3 regions of the uncultured Psychrobacillus sp. genome follow, and region 3 is predicted to be linked to each of the others. Evidence: riboswitches for the same ligand, from Rfam matches in the RefSeq annotation. Region 3 holds a riboswitch; each other region holds the start of a gene.
The links. A riboswitch is a leader RNA that binds a small molecule or an ion and turns the genes downstream of it on or off. The one in region 3 is predicted to bind cobalamin.
Positions count from the first base shown of each region.

Region 1: it holds a riboswitch for cobalamin, as region 3 does, so the genes downstream of both, Q0371_RS18860 (hypothetical protein) here and Q0371_RS00320 (hypothetical protein) in region 3, are expected to answer to the same signal.
Region 2: it holds a riboswitch for cobalamin, as region 3 does, so the genes downstream of both, Q0371_RS03090 (ABC transporter substrate-binding protein) here and Q0371_RS00320 (hypothetical protein) in region 3, are expected to answer to the same signal.

Region 1 covers NZ_CALIED010000091.1:22,377-27,324, reverse strand. Annotated here, with positions in the region: gene Q0371_RS18865 (helical backbone metal receptor) at 98-1,036, opposite strand; gene Q0371_RS18860 (hypothetical protein) at 1,040-1,579, opposite strand; cobalamin riboswitch at 1,749-1,939, opposite strand; gene Q0371_RS18855 (VanZ family protein) at 2,052-2,525, shown strand; gene Q0371_RS18850 (spore germination protein GerW family protein) at 2,567-2,959, opposite strand; gene Q0371_RS18845 (GNAT family N-acetyltransferase) at 2,972-3,478, opposite strand; gene Q0371_RS18840 (aminoglycoside adenylyltransferase domain-containing protein) at 3,481-4,278, opposite strand; gene Q0371_RS18835 (DegV family protein) at 4,421-4,948, shown strand, end outside.
Region 2 covers NZ_CALIED010000015.1:34,831-39,778, forward strand. Annotated here, with positions in the region: gene Q0371_RS03065 (DUF2975 domain-containing protein) at 1-291, shown strand, start outside; gene Q0371_RS03070 (hypothetical protein) at 315-602, shown strand; gene Q0371_RS03075 (DUF2185 domain-containing protein) at 637-1,263, shown strand; gene Q0371_RS03080 (DUF1963 domain-containing protein) at 1,276-1,956, shown strand; gene Q0371_RS03085 (hypothetical protein) at 2,120-2,257, shown strand; cobalamin riboswitch at 2,636-2,778, shown strand; gene Q0371_RS03090 (ABC transporter substrate-binding protein) at 2,899-3,852, shown strand; gene Q0371_RS03095 (iron ABC transporter permease) at 3,845-4,840, shown strand; gene Q0371_RS03100 (heme ABC transporter ATP-binding protein) at 4,842-4,948, shown strand, end outside.
Region 3 covers NZ_CALIED010000005.1:10,733-15,680, forward strand. Annotated here, with positions in the region: gene Q0371_RS00310 (zinc ABC transporter substrate-binding protein) at 1-606, opposite strand, end outside; gene Q0371_RS00315 (hypothetical protein) at 897-1,073, shown strand; gene Q0371_RS00320 (hypothetical protein) at 1,383-1,601, opposite strand; cobalamin riboswitch at 1,828-2,021, opposite strand; gene Q0371_RS00325 (MFS transporter) at 2,125-3,351, shown strand; gene Q0371_RS00330 (AraC family transcriptional regulator) at 3,405-4,304, opposite strand; gene Q0371_RS00335 (serine hydrolase) at 4,396-4,948, shown strand, end outside.

The DNA.
Region 1 (4,948 bases), on a different contig from region 3:
ATTAAATAGTACTATACCATAACACTATTATCCATTGCAAGGTACCTGTTTTAAAATAAAAGAAGATGGTCTCCTCAAAACGAGACCATCCTTTACTTTATTTAAATATTTCTGGATAAACGGTTTTGGCTACTAGTTCCACAGCTTCACCAATTCGTGGACCAGGGCGAGACATTATGTCCGAATCTAATTGGAAGATGGCGTTGTTTTGTACAGCCTCTAGCTGGTTCCAGCCTGGACGAGCCTTAATCTCACCAATTGGATCTTCTACATAATTTACAGTAGTTAAGATAATCGGAGGATTTTTCTTAATGACATCTTCCTCAGATAATTTAATCCACCCCTCTTGGTCTCCAAAAATATTCACAACAGAAGCATTATTCAAAACTTCTTGTTGAAACGTATTTTTACCAGTTGTAAAAATTTCAGGAGAGGGGCTTATCTCAAAATAAACTTGTTTCTGATTAGTTACACCCGATACTTTGTCCTCAACACTTTGAATAGTAGTTTTAATAGAGTTAACAAGGTTTGTTCCTTTATCCTCAACTCCCATTACTGCGGCCAACTGTTCAATATCACCATAGACGTCTTCAAATGACAGTGCCGATTGAATGACAAAAACATCTAAACCCGCATCTTCCAACACTTTAAGCTCTTCCTCAGAACCGGTTGTATACGCAATCACAACATCTGGGTTTATCTCTAAAATACGTTCTGCATTAAAGCTCATAGAATCGGAAATTCTTTCAATTTCCAATGCTTTTTCTGGATAGGTATCATACTCTGTAGCTCCTACTATTTTATCTCCCACGCCAAGGGCAAATAGAATTTCTGTGTTGCTTGGTTGTAGAGACACAACCGTGTCGGGAACTTCTTCAAATGTAATTTCGTTCCCCATATCGTCCGTTACAGTGTATTCCTTTACTTCTTGTACAGAATCTGTTTCAACAGCTGTATTCTTTTCAGCCTCTTGGCAGCCTACAAGTAAGATAGAAAGTATTAGTACCGCTAACCAATTTCTTAATTGTTTATTCATATGTTAATCCCCCAATTCTTTCTTTTTTCTCATGGGATATGATTTACTGACAAATTGAATCTCGTCAACTCCATGATACTTGTTTACATATACCGCCATTGCAAACAATACATTTGCTAATAGCTGCGTGTAGTCAAATAAAATCTCAGGTACTTCTCTTTCTAAAGAGACTTTATGTAAAGCTCTGACCGACTTTTTTGCTTCACTTCGACATACGTGCAACTCACAAGCAGCCGTTGAACCTTGTGGAAGTACGAATATATCTACTCTTCCTTCTACTTTGCTTACGTAGGAATCGTACATATCGCTGAGGATCTGTAAATCTTCTCCATGGATCGCGAGCTTCCCTCTGACAGACCCATTTAAGTGGTATGCCATCGGGGCCAAATACATGAGGTCCTCATATACTCTTGGAATATCTTTTGTTAAAGAAGCAGCCAAGCCGATACGTGTCGTCAGTGAGTCCGTTCGAATCTCAAAGTCTACTGTAGAAGGCTTCTCTCTCATAAACGGATAACAAATATAACGCATGTCCTTTTTCACCTTTTCCCCTCCCTCCCTAGTAAATGTGAACATATGCAATACAATACTCGATCTCTTACAGCACAAAAAACGCCACCCCAAAAAGGGCGGCGCAATACTATTTATCGTTTTATAAATTCAATCGAAAAAATAGACACGTGCCGTACAACCCCTTAACTTCCGAAGAGTATTTATACGTTCAAGAAAAGGCTGGTCTCCTGGCTCATGCATCATTTTACTCTAAGAACCTTCCCATCGACGTTTGGTCAACAGTGGTATTTTTCTTATTTCATCTGCATTTACAGTTGCGGAAACAGCTTCGGTTTTTCACCGAATTCCCAATTAAGCTGACAAGTCAGCACCTTTTCCCTGCAATAAATTATTCACTTATCGTAAGTGTACCATAGCGTATCATTTTGGGATAGAAATGGTTATCTAGTGTTAAAACTTGTAATTAGTTTGTTTCTTGTTCAGTTTATGCTACTGTTTTTATATGAAAAAATATATCCCACTATTACTTTTAATTCTCTTTGTATTTATTGCTTCGGGTCAAACTTCCGAGCAGCAATCTTTAGAGGCTGTGCTTAAAAACTGGCTTCCGAATAAGCCATTGGAGTCCTTTTTGTCTTTATTTCATATTCCTTATTGGGGATTTTATGTCTCTGTCGAGGAACGTGGTTATTATGCATTTGTTGAATTTATCATTAGAAAAGGAACACACTTTTTTTATTTTGGATTAATTTGCTTTGCTATTTATATTGCTTTACCGAAAATAAGAAATCGAAAGCTGTTGGCAATACTGATTACCTTTCTTTTAGGGGCAGCAGATGAATTTCATCAATCCTTTACGAGTGGACGATCTGCACTCTTTCAGGATGTTCTATTAGATACAAGTGGCGCAATTTTTGCCATGCTATTGCTAACGCTTGTTCAATGGTTAAAGAATAGAAAAAACGCTACCCACTAAATTTAAAAGGTAGCGTTTTTCTATTAAGCTATTTAAAGAACTTATTTTCGACTTTTCTTTAATAGGAAGGCAAGACCTAAGGTGATAATGGAGAACACAGTAAGTAATTGATTAATCGGAAGTATAGGCTTGAATTTTACATTTTCCTCGGTGATTTCATAAACTCCAACTGGTTTAATCGAAAATACACCACCTGCTCCTTCTCCTTGACCACTAGCATTTTGCTCGTCTGTAAATCCACCGCCTCCTCCTCCACCTACGAAGTAGTTCACTTTGGCTACTGGCAGAATCCGTTTATTGTCCATAATGATTGGTTCCCCGTATATTAAAGAAGCATCCTTTTCTCTAGAAAACTTTTCAAAAATAGAACGTATTGGTGTTTGTATCATAGGCAGCTTGGTATTATCCTTTTGTTTACTTGTCTTTTCCTCCATACTATCTCTCCTTTATTTTAATATAAGGGTCATATGATGTTCCTCGTAATAAACATCTCTTTCCTTTAAAGCCATTTCTTCTGTTCCAAATACTTTAAATCCTAGCTGCAGGTATAAATTTTTTGCAGACTCATTACTAGATACTACGGAGAGATTAATCTTTTCAATTTCATTAGTTTCTCTTGCCTGTTTAATCGCCTGCTCCATTAAGGACTTACCGGCACCTTTTCTTCTCCCGTGCGGACTAACATACATCGCAAATATATTTGCTCTATGCTTCATTTTTGAGCCACTCTCCTGTAAAAGAGTAACCATACCGATTAATTTATCTCCCTCAAATGCACCGAACGTATAATTCCCATTTACTTGAAAATTGCTTCTTACTCGTTCAATTGGATTTTCTCTTTGAATAGCTTCTTCATAACTAGTACCAAATGCTTCGGGGTTATTTTGCAGTGCCTCAAGCCTTAGCTGCCAATATGCCTCTGCATCATCACCTATTAATCTTCTAATTTCCATTTCTATACCTCCTGAAAATAGCGTGCATTACAAAGTTCATGTGCGTACAATATTAAATCTCGACAAGCTTCTGCACGTGAGCTTTCTGTTGCAAATAGCGAAGGAGATTGCTCTAATGTACGAATTCTCATCCCTTCTTGTATTAAAGGATGCCAAACATTTGGCAGCATACTTAATCCTTTTCTCAGTGCTTCTCTTTTTGAAATGATCTGCTGATATTCGAGTGAATAAAGAATTCTGCAAATAGTAGCTGTAACAAACTCCACCACCTCGTCAGTCACTGAATCTGGTATTTCTTTTGTTTTCTCATACCAATATTGATTAATATTGTATTTTAACGTCCCTAAGACGTCCTCCCATTCAGTAGAAATCTTTAACTCTTGAATATCTGTTCCCTGCAATGTAATTCCATGCTCCTTTAACAACCACCAAGTCACATGATTAATGTCCCAATGCCCAACTCTAACAACGCCATCTGTACAAAAAGGATAAGGTTGCATAGCTTCGTTCCCCTTACTAAGGTCAGTTGCTTGGATATACATACCGTCCATCCGAGAACCTAATTCCTCTTTAGACAATTGAAAATGAAGATCCTTTATCATTTCTATCTCTTTCTCATTTACCTGTCGATTTAATAAAACGATAAAGTCTATATCACTCTTTTTCTCATCAAAAGCGTCTAAAGCAACGGAGCCATACAGATAAACTCCTTCTATTAAATTCATAGGCAAATGTGTATTTAATTGCTGTAGATATACTTGCATTAAATTATGTAGAGAATACGGTAATAAATACTTCAACCTTTCACCTCCTCTAAATATGTTCAAAATATGTTCCAGTTCCCGAAATTTCGACAAAACATGACAAGTAACACTATTGATATGGATTCATCTGCGTTACATTATCGCTAACAAATTATTTTTATTAAGGAGATTATCAACTGTGAATAAAAAAGTTGCTTGGATCACTGATACTGCCGCTTTATTGGAACAATCATTTATTGAAAAACATAATATACATGTCTTACCGTTAAATATTGTTTTTGAAGAGGGTGCATTCAAAGAAACGATTGATATGACACATGATGAATTCTATGACAAATTAAGAACGGCTAAAGTTCATCCAAAGACCTCTCAGCCTCCAATTGGTGAAATGGTACAACTATATGAAGACCTAAAAGCAGAAGGATATGATTGTGCAGTTGCCGTCCATACATCAAGCGGTTTGTCTGGCACCTACCACAGCTCACAAACCGCTTCTAAAATGGCCAATTTCAAAGTATATTCCATTGACTCCAAAATAGGCTCTTATCCAATGGTCAAAATGCTAGAGGTTGGGAAAAGCTTGTTAGAAGAAGGCCGGGGCGTAGAGGAAGTTGTAGCTCATATAGAAAATATGACAAATAACTCTGAGTTATCCTTCATTCCATCTAGCTTGACTCAGCTTCATAAAAGTGGTCGTGTTTCCGGC
Region 2 (4,948 bases), on a different contig from region 3:
TTTGCTCTATACCAAGCACTAAAGCTTTTAAATTATATAGGTCATCATATTACCTTCTCTGAACCTTCAGTAAGAGCCTTGGAGAAGATAAAATACTGTGGATTAGCTATTAGCTCTTTATACGTTTTAGGTATGCCAATATTCTTTCTTATGGCAGATAAGGATGATGCGCCTGGAATCATAGGCATCGGACTAGGCATGATTTTTGCTTCTCTTGGAATTGCAGCCTTCGCATCTGTTCTACAAAGACTTCTACAAGAAGCAATTGCACGATTGGAACATAAGAAATGAAAAGTAGAGGCTTAATTATTGGAATGACTATAATAATTATAGCTGTTCTTGCTTTTTTCCTTTTTAGTAGAGCTGATTATCATGGTAAGATAGGGGACTTAACCGAAAGTAAATTTATATTATATCCTCTTGAAATTAACCCTGAATACGAGCATTTTACTCCTAAAGTTCATTTCTCTAATTTCACCAAAATAACAGGGGAAATAAATAACATGCGGAGTTTACAAGAAGGACAAGAAGTGAAAATATGGACTGTGGAAAAGCAAGGAAAGATAGTTGTCAAAAAAATTAAAGTGATGAAAGACTCGTAAAAATTATGTCGAAACAGTTCAAGGGGTAAATATAATGTCATGGTACTTAGAGAGTGTTTATAAGAGAAATAAAGAAGCGCCCTATACTTTTTATATTCCTAGCCAGGAAGTAATTGATATTTTAAGAATAGGAGATCGGGTCAAATTAATTTTCGAATGCGAGACTAGAGCAGACGGGTATGCAGGTGAAAGAATGTGGGTGAAAATTACCCATAGGGATATGGAAAACTTTAAGGGAGTTCTTTCAAACGACCCAATCAATATAAGCGAATTAAAAATTGGACAAGAAATTTCATTTCATGCAGATCATATATGTGACACTGAGTATAATGATTCAAAATCTTCTAAATGGGATTATTACTTTGATACGAAAATAATTGTAAGCAACGATGTTTTAGAGAGAGATGAATTTAATTTTATGTTAAAAGATGATCCAAAAGATGCTCAAGATTCTGGTTGGTCTGTTTTAACTGGTTACGAAGATGATAGATTTTTAAGTAATTCTGACAATTTTCAGTATATATCCATAGGTGTAATTTTAAATATAGATGACTCTGTTCTTTCTTTTATTGATGATCCACCTCTATGTGCATATGAAAGAAATGACCACGGTGTCTTCTATAAAATAGAAGATTACGATTGGGAGTCTTACTTAGCTTAGGAGGGGATTTATATGAACATTGCTCAATTAAAAGAAGTACTATTTAAGCAAGCTACCATTTTTGAGACGGGTGGTTATCGACCAACGGAAGAATTAGGAGAGAGCTGGATTGGAAAGGTCTTGTGGGGAAAAGAAGAAAATATCCCTTCACAGTTTGAGCCTTTATGCACCATTTTTTTAAACGAACTCCCTTACGTACCGGAGGAATTAAAAAATATTCAACTAATCACCATTTATATGGATTTTAGTGTATATAATCATTTAAACAATGATAATTTAGCATCTTTTTTTATGATTAATTGCTATACAAGCCTCAACGAATTACATAAAATAAACGATCAATCTGCAAGGATGAAACCTTTTCCATTAAAACCGAAACTAGTTGAGAATGATGCTCCCGCCTGGGACTCTGAGGATATACCACCAGAAATTGTAGACGAGATTTTACGCATTGAATTAGAGGATGCCATCGAATATTACGATGATATCGTGGAGGATATCTATCCTATGCATAAGATCGGTGGATACCCCTCTTATACCCAGAGCGGAGTCTCCTATGGTGACGAATATCCCTTTGTCTTTCAGATAAGCTCTGATGCGAAAGCACAATTCAACATAGTAGACAGTGGTAGCTTCTATTTTTTCTATAATCAAGACAAACAAGAGTGGATTGTGTACTGTGATTTTTATTAATAGCAGGTAAAAAAAGTAGTAATTGATTAAAGCTCATTTCAGTAAAAGTTTTTTTATATTATTTATCTCAAAATGTTTTGATTCAATTATTCCCTTTGTTTTTAGATATATTAAGAAGATGGAGCGAATTTCAGTTGCACACAACTAAGAGAGGGTGTTCTTTTTGACTGGATGGAAAGAAGAAAATAAACCAAATATCCTGGAAACGGCACGAGAACAATCAAAAGCAACGAAAAAAATACTAAAAGAAGTAAGAGAAACGATTGATAAAAAAAATGATGAAAACAAGAAATCGCGATGAAAAACTACTATATTAAGCTTTTTTAAGGTTAAAGTTGTTCGTGTTTTATATATCATAAAAAAGTCTTTACCAATCAACCACGAACCTTTTCTAATAATTGATTGTAGCGGCAGGCGGCGACTCCAGCGGGAGGAGGGAGACAAATAAGACATCACAACCACGCGCGTAAGCGATGGGTGAGGGCTTATCGCTCCCCTCGCGGAAAGCGTCCGCCAGAGCGGAAATCAATTCTACTTTCCACATTTAAAAGCATATAAACTTCAATATTCTTTATTAATCGTTCGTATTGTTGAAATGTATAAAATGTATGCTTTTTCAAATACCGACTTCAACTCGACAACATCTAAATATAAGGTATAATAAATGCAAGAAACAATAGAATAACATTTGCTTAAAGGTGCTCTAGTTATCGGTTACTAGAGTTAAAAGGGAAGCTGGTTAAAGTCCAGCGCGGTCCCGCCACTGTAAGTGATGCATATGCATCATAAGCCAGAAAACCTGCCTTTACGTACACACCCATTACCTACGCGGATAGGTCTGGTGTAGGTCCGCTTTCGGTTTTTCGTGGCTGATTTATACCTATCTATCTCTCATCCTAGGATGGGGGATTTTTTGTTGTCTATATTTAGGAGGAATAAAGGATGAAGAAACTGTGGTTAATTATTGGAATGACCTTGCTGATTTTAGGTGGTTGTAATGAGCAAGAGACACTTCCAACAGAAAAAGAAAGTAGCCAGGAAATTGGTAACTCAGAAACGGCATTCCCACTTACACTGACGGATGCAGTAGGACAAGAAATTACGCTAGAGGAAGCTCCGAAATCAATCGTATCCATGATTCCAAGTAACACGGAGATTCTATTTGCTTTGGGACTAAATGAGGAAATTATCGGTGTTAATGATTACGAAAGCTATCCAAAGGAAGCGTTAGATAAAGAAAAAATTGGCGGGATGGAATTTAACATTGAAAAAATTATCTCTTTAAGTCCGGATATTGTATTCGCTCATGAATCCATTGTTTCAATGGCAGAGGCAGGATTACAGCAGCTTCGAGATGCTGGTGTAAAGGTATTTGTGGTACAGGATGCAAAGGATTTTAACTTAACCTATACAACTATTGAACAAATTGGCCGAGCAACGGGGAAATATGAGGAAGCACAAGCCGTTATAGAGGATATGAAGGCAAAGGTTGACGAAATTCAAGAAAAAGTTGCAAAAGTAGAGACAAAGAAAACAGTATTCGTAGAAACTTCCGATGTACCAGAAATCTATACTCCTGGTAATGGGACATTTATGCAAGAAATTTTAACGATGGTCAATGCAGAAAACATTATGGCTGATCAAGATGGCTGGTTTCAAGTTAACCCAGAGGAAATAGTAAGCCGTAACCCAGATGTAATGTTAATCACCTATGACTACGTGGAAGGAATTGTAGAAAAGGTGAAGCAGCGTGATGGCTTTGACACAGTGACTGCCATTCAAAACGATGAGGTGGTACAAGTGGATGAGGATGCAACGAGTCGTCCAGGTCCACGTTTAGTAGAAGGCCTAGAGGAAGTGGCTAAGGCTATTTATCCGGAGGCATTTAGTGAGTAAATCAATGATCGGTTATACCTTGTCACTGGCTACGTTAATCGTAGCCATTTGGCTAGGTGTGTCGGTCGGATCTGTAAAGGTACCGATCAGTACTTTATGGGATACGGGTACAGATGCGATTGCAACAAATATCGTCTGGAAGATTCGCATGCCGCGAGTTATACTCGCAGGATTAGTCGGAGCATCCCTGGCAATAGCGGGAGCAGCTTTTCAAAGTCTGCTTAAAAATCCGCTAGCCGATCCTTATACATTGGGAGTGTCGTCCGGAGCATCGGTTGGTGCAGTGGCTACACTCTTTTTTGGAATATCAGTACCTTTTTTAGGAATGTTCACCTTGCCTGTTTTCAGTATGGCAGGGGCGTTAATCACTATGCTGATCGTCATTTCCTTTGCGAAGCTAGTTGATCGAGCGATGAAGATGGAAACGATTATTTTAACAGGCATTATCTTTAGCTCGTTTCTCGGCTCAGTCATTTCCTTAATGATTGCCTTAACAGGGGAAGAGCTGAGACAAATTATCGGTTGGTTACTTGGAAGTGTCTCTATGCGTGGCTGGAGCTATGTTCAAATGGCATTGCCGTTTATGATAATTGGTTCACTTTTATTATGGTTGAACCGTAGGGAGCTAAATGCAATGCTGTTTGGAGAAGAACGGGCACAGCATTTAGGTGTGGAAGTGAAGAAACGTAAAATGATGATTCTAATAGGAGGGTCTATGCTTACCGGGACCGCTGTAGCTGTATCGGGAACCATTGGATTCGTGGGGTTGGTTGTTCCTCATATGACGAGGCTGCTGTTTGGCTCCGATAACCGGCATGTTCTTCCTTTAAGCTTCATAAACGGAGCTTCGTTATTAATCATTTGTGACTTGGTGTCACGTACCATTATATCTCCAACAGAGCTACCAATAGGTGTCATCACTGCCTTTATAGGTGCACCAGTATTTGCATTTATCTTCTTCCGACAACGTAAAAAAGGAGCTGCTTAGCATGCTAGAGATCAAAAACATTTCTGGTGGTTACAATCAAAAACTAGTCGTGCATGACGTATCCTTCCAGGTATCTAAAGGAGAGATGCTAGGAATATTAGGTCCAAA
Region 3 (4,948 bases):
GTAGTTAAATGCATCATGGGCAGTAACAAGCACTCGCTGCTCCTTTGGTATTTCACTAATACGTTCTTTCGACCATTCATTTAGCTCATCTAGTTCTTGAAAAAACTTAATTTCATTTTCCTTAAATTGCTCTTCGTTAGTAGAGAATTCTTTTGTAAGTGTTTTGGTGATTTCCTGAGTTGCAATCTTCCACACATCAATATCAAACCAAATATGGGGATCAAATAGTTCAGGATGAGCTTCGTCATTTAAAATTCTTTCCTTTGGAACTACTTCTCCAATGGCAACTACCGATTTCTCTTTTTTCATCTTCTCAAAAATATCACTCATTTTTCCTTCAAGCTCTAGCCCATTGTAAAAAATGATATCCGCGTCCTCTAATACTTGTAAATCACCTTGAGTGGCCTTGTAAAGATGCGGGTCTACTCCTGGTCCCATCAAGGATTTAACTTCTACCATATCCCCGGCAATCCTCTTTACGGCATCAGCAACCTGACCTGTAGTTGTAACTACTAGTGGCTTATCAGCTTCCGCCTTTCCATTGTTTTTGTCATTACATCCAGCCAATAAAACCATAGCAAAAAATAATAAAAATATTTTTTTCATGTACTACACTCCTTTTCCTTTGTTATAAATTATTTCCTGCGGGAAACTTTTAGAATAAAAAAATATAAATTTCTTAAAAGATAATTATTTTCCTTAAGGAAACATTTGTTCAATAGGTTAACTAATATTATTTGAATTGTCAAATTAATTTATGCAAAAATGGAAAAAATGTGATTGTCTATTTTAGGAGTTGGAGTGAGCCAATTTTAATTAGCCTAAACTGAAATTTTCGTCTGTCTTTAATACAAAGTGCTATACTGTATAAACAATGATAGTGGGGAGGTAATGTAATGCAATATTCAAAATCTAAAATGGAAGAGCTTGTTAAGTTCAGTCCTGATTTAGCTAAAAGATTAAAGGAAGTAATGAAGGAGCATGATTTAGAAAAAAGCTTTGCTCTGAAGGCTTTGTATCATTCAGAGGTTAAAGATGGCGGTAAATATCAAAGGGATTATCAAGATCTATAGGAATTAGCGAACCAAATGACTAACGTCATTGGTTCGCTTTTTTAATTATTTTAAGAGTCAATTTCATAATTCTATTTTAAAAAGCAAAACACGAACAAATAGTAGAAAACAATGATTTATATATGCTTTTATATGTGTAGAAGCATAATTGACTTCCGCTCTGACGGACGCTTTCCGCGTGGTTGTGATGTCTATCTGTCTCACTTATTCCGTAGGAGTCGCCGTCTGTCGCTACAATCCATACGGATAAAATGTTCGTGTTAATCGGTAAAGCTCTATTTATGAAATTGACTGACATATGTATTTTATTTATTCCTGCTTTATTCCAGCAATCTCTTGTTTAATCTGACGGTGTGCAACATTTAAGTGGTGAAGAAAAAGATTTCTTTCTTCTATACTCCATACTGAGTTAAGCTCAATTTCTTTTTTCATTTCCTCAAAGGTAGACTGTAGAGATATCGAGGTACTTGCAACCTGGTTTGTCATTAATACTTGCTTAAATTGCTCCATAAAAATCTCTTTTCTCATTTCCAAAATCCTTTCGTTTTTAACATAAAAAGCATCCTCTTTTTTATAAAAGAGGATGCTTAGTTAGTATGATTTAATAGTCAGTACGCTAGGAAACAAATAAAAACCACGATTAAATAAGGAGTATGTTCACTCCAGTGATTTTAGTATGTTTTTTCGTACGACAGTATTTTCAAGCTTTGCTTGGTCATAGCTGCACTTAACACCTCCTATCCTCGTAGGGTCGTGGTGTGTACTTGAAATAGGCAGGTCTCCTGGCTCATGGTCATCGCGTTACCTTCCTTCCCGTAGTATTTATACATACAGTGGTTTATAAAGTATTGCTCACATTTACAGTTGCGGGACAGCGTCGGTCTTCCACCGAACTTCCCTTTTAAGTTCTTTTGCAATTAAAAGAACACCTAAATCTACACATTATTTAATTGTTCTTTCACTATAACATAAAAAAAGTTAGTCAATATAGCAAATTTGGATAAGTCGTGGACTGCTTCTCTTTTTATAATCAAGTGGAGAGGTGAGGTAAATGAGTAGTTTGAAGAATCCATATCGGCTGTATATTTATATTTGCTTTCTATCGCAATTATTTTTTACTTTTATATTTACAGTCAGTTTGTTGTATCAAGTAAGTGTTGTTAAGCTGGATCCGTTGCAACTTGTTTTAGTGGGAACTGTGTTGGAGATAACCGTATTTCTCTTTGAGATTCCAACTGGTATCGTGTCTGACTTAAAGAGCCGGAAGCTATCCGTTATCATTGGTTACTTTCTAATAGGAGTTGGTTTTTTATTAGAAGGATTGTTTCCTTTTTTTATTACGGTTTTATTGGCTCAAGTGGCATGGGGGATAGGGTATACCTTTACTAGCGGGTCATTGCAAGCATGGATAGCTGATGAAATAGGAGAAGAAAAGGCATCATCTGCATATATGAGAGGAGCTAAGGCTGGAAACCTAGGCCAATTGGTTGCCATTCCGTTAAGCGTATTAATCGGCTCCTACCTAATCCATCTACCGATTATAATAGGAGGATTATGTATGATTGGGTTGTCTGTTTTACTAATAATATTTATGCAAGAGAATCATTTTAAACCTTTGAAAAGAAGCGAAAGAATTGGTGCATGGGAGACAATGAAAGAGAACTTGGATAAAATCATTCTTTTCTCCAGAACTAGCTTTATACTTCGTATGCTATTTCTAATCGCTCTGTTTATAGGTTTTTATAGTGAAGGTTTTGATCGTCTGTGGCTTCCTCATCTATTAGAAATGGCTAAAATAACTGCCTTGCCCATTGAACGACTGGTGCTATTAACTGGAGGAATTCAATTAGTGGTCGTACTGCTGTCATTTGTGCTGCTTCACTTTTTAAATAAAAGTACGATTTATCAAGAATTGCACCGAATATATATCGCTCTTTTTATTGGTTGCTCCAGTATAGTAGTAGCATTAATAGGCTTTGCATTTTCGAACTATATTATTGGTTTGTTTATTTGCTATGTAATAATACAAGTTAGTCGGAAGGTAATGTACCCATTAGAGGACATTTGGTTAAATAAAATCATACCAGACTCTTCTACTCGGGCAACATTTTTCTCTGTAAAAGGGCAGGTGGATGCAGTTGGGCAAATAAGCGGTGGGCCTGTTATTGGGTATATTGCCACAACCCTTACTATTAAGACTGCAATTATAGTAAGCGCCCTTATTTTAAGTCCAGTTCTGTTTTTTTATCGTTCACTTCTGAAGAAGGGTGTGCGTTAATAGCGGTAATTCGAAAAACAACAGTAGATTATCTCTTAAATTAAAGTTTGCTATCATTTTTCTTTAATAGGAAGGTAAATTTCCATATAAACTTTGTCATACTCCCAATCATGGCAGTGTTCATCATAGTATTCAAAATCATAGCTATCTTCATCGACTTCATATTGGGAGTCTGGCAACCAGTCTTCTAAAATATATTGCCAAGTACCTTTGATAGAGGAAACAAATTGCTCTACCGGTACAAGAGGTGTTTTGAAAACTGCATAAGTGGTGCCCTTAACGGTAAATTTAAGGATCCCTTCAGGTACTGTTGTTCCCTCTTCAAAATTCACCGCAAATAAATAGGTGAAATGATCTTCTGACTCTGGTGCACTAAGATTAAAACAATATTCTCCGTGCTTTTTAGGTGTTAAGAGGGTATATAGAGTAGTTTCAATGGATTCCTCAGAGAGTATTCGTTGATTCCAAAAGGCGGGGGCATCTCTCGTAAAGGCTATATTTCCCATCCGTGTTTCAAACGTCTTACCTGCTACCCTAAAAGGGGGCTTAGAAATGATTTTAGGCTGAAGAACTACTCCCCCAGTTTTCTTTTGTATAAGGCTCTCTAAACATAGTCTTTGTGGAACCGAAATGGGGCAGTGCATCTTATATAAGCTAGGGGGACTCCCAAAGCAGCGTTTAAATGATTTAGTAAAGCCTGCATGTGTTTCAAACCCATATTCTAATGCTATATCTATAATTCTTTTCTCCTTCAGTAAGTCAACTAAGGCAAATTGTAGCTTCCTTTTTTGCACATAATCCATTGGTGTATAACCAGTAGTCTGATGGAAAATACGAGAAAAATGAAAAGGGGAATAGCTGATAAGCTTTGCAAGGCTTTCGGTATTTATATTATCTTTAATATGTTCGTCTATATAATCAATGACTTTTTGTAATAGAAAAAGTTGTGTCATGCACATGCTCTCCATAAATTCGAATTTTCTAAAAATAAATCTTATAATAGTCTATAATAAAACAAAGAGAATGACTAGAGGAGGATGGATAGTGGAGGAGCTAATAGGTAAAGTTCAAAAGTTGATTAAACCTTCCAAGGGGACATGGGGGATTGTATTAGAGGATTTGAATACGGGAGAGAAGTGGGAACACAATGAGCAAGAGCTTTTTTATGCAGCTAGTGTCATTAAGGTACCAATAATGACAGCAGTTTTTAAGGCAGTAGAAAGTCAACAATTGTCCCTAACCGATTTAGTCAGATTGGAAAAAGATAAGTATGTGGGAGGGTCCGGAGTCCTCCAGCATTTAACTACAGGAACTTCACTGCCATTACTAGATATCATGCTTCTGATGATTATTCAAAGTGACAATACAGCTACGAATCTTTTAATAGATTTAGTTGGAGTAGAAAATATTCAACAAACAATGAAGGAAGCCGGTATGGAATACAGTACATTTTATAACAAGCTTATGTTGAGTAAGCCAAATCCACTTGGCTCTAATAGAATTGCTGCAAAAGATGTTGGTATCTTACTATCTAAAATGGCTCAGGGACAGCTAGTTAGTGAACAAGCAAGTAAGCAAATGATAGATATGCTTAAAA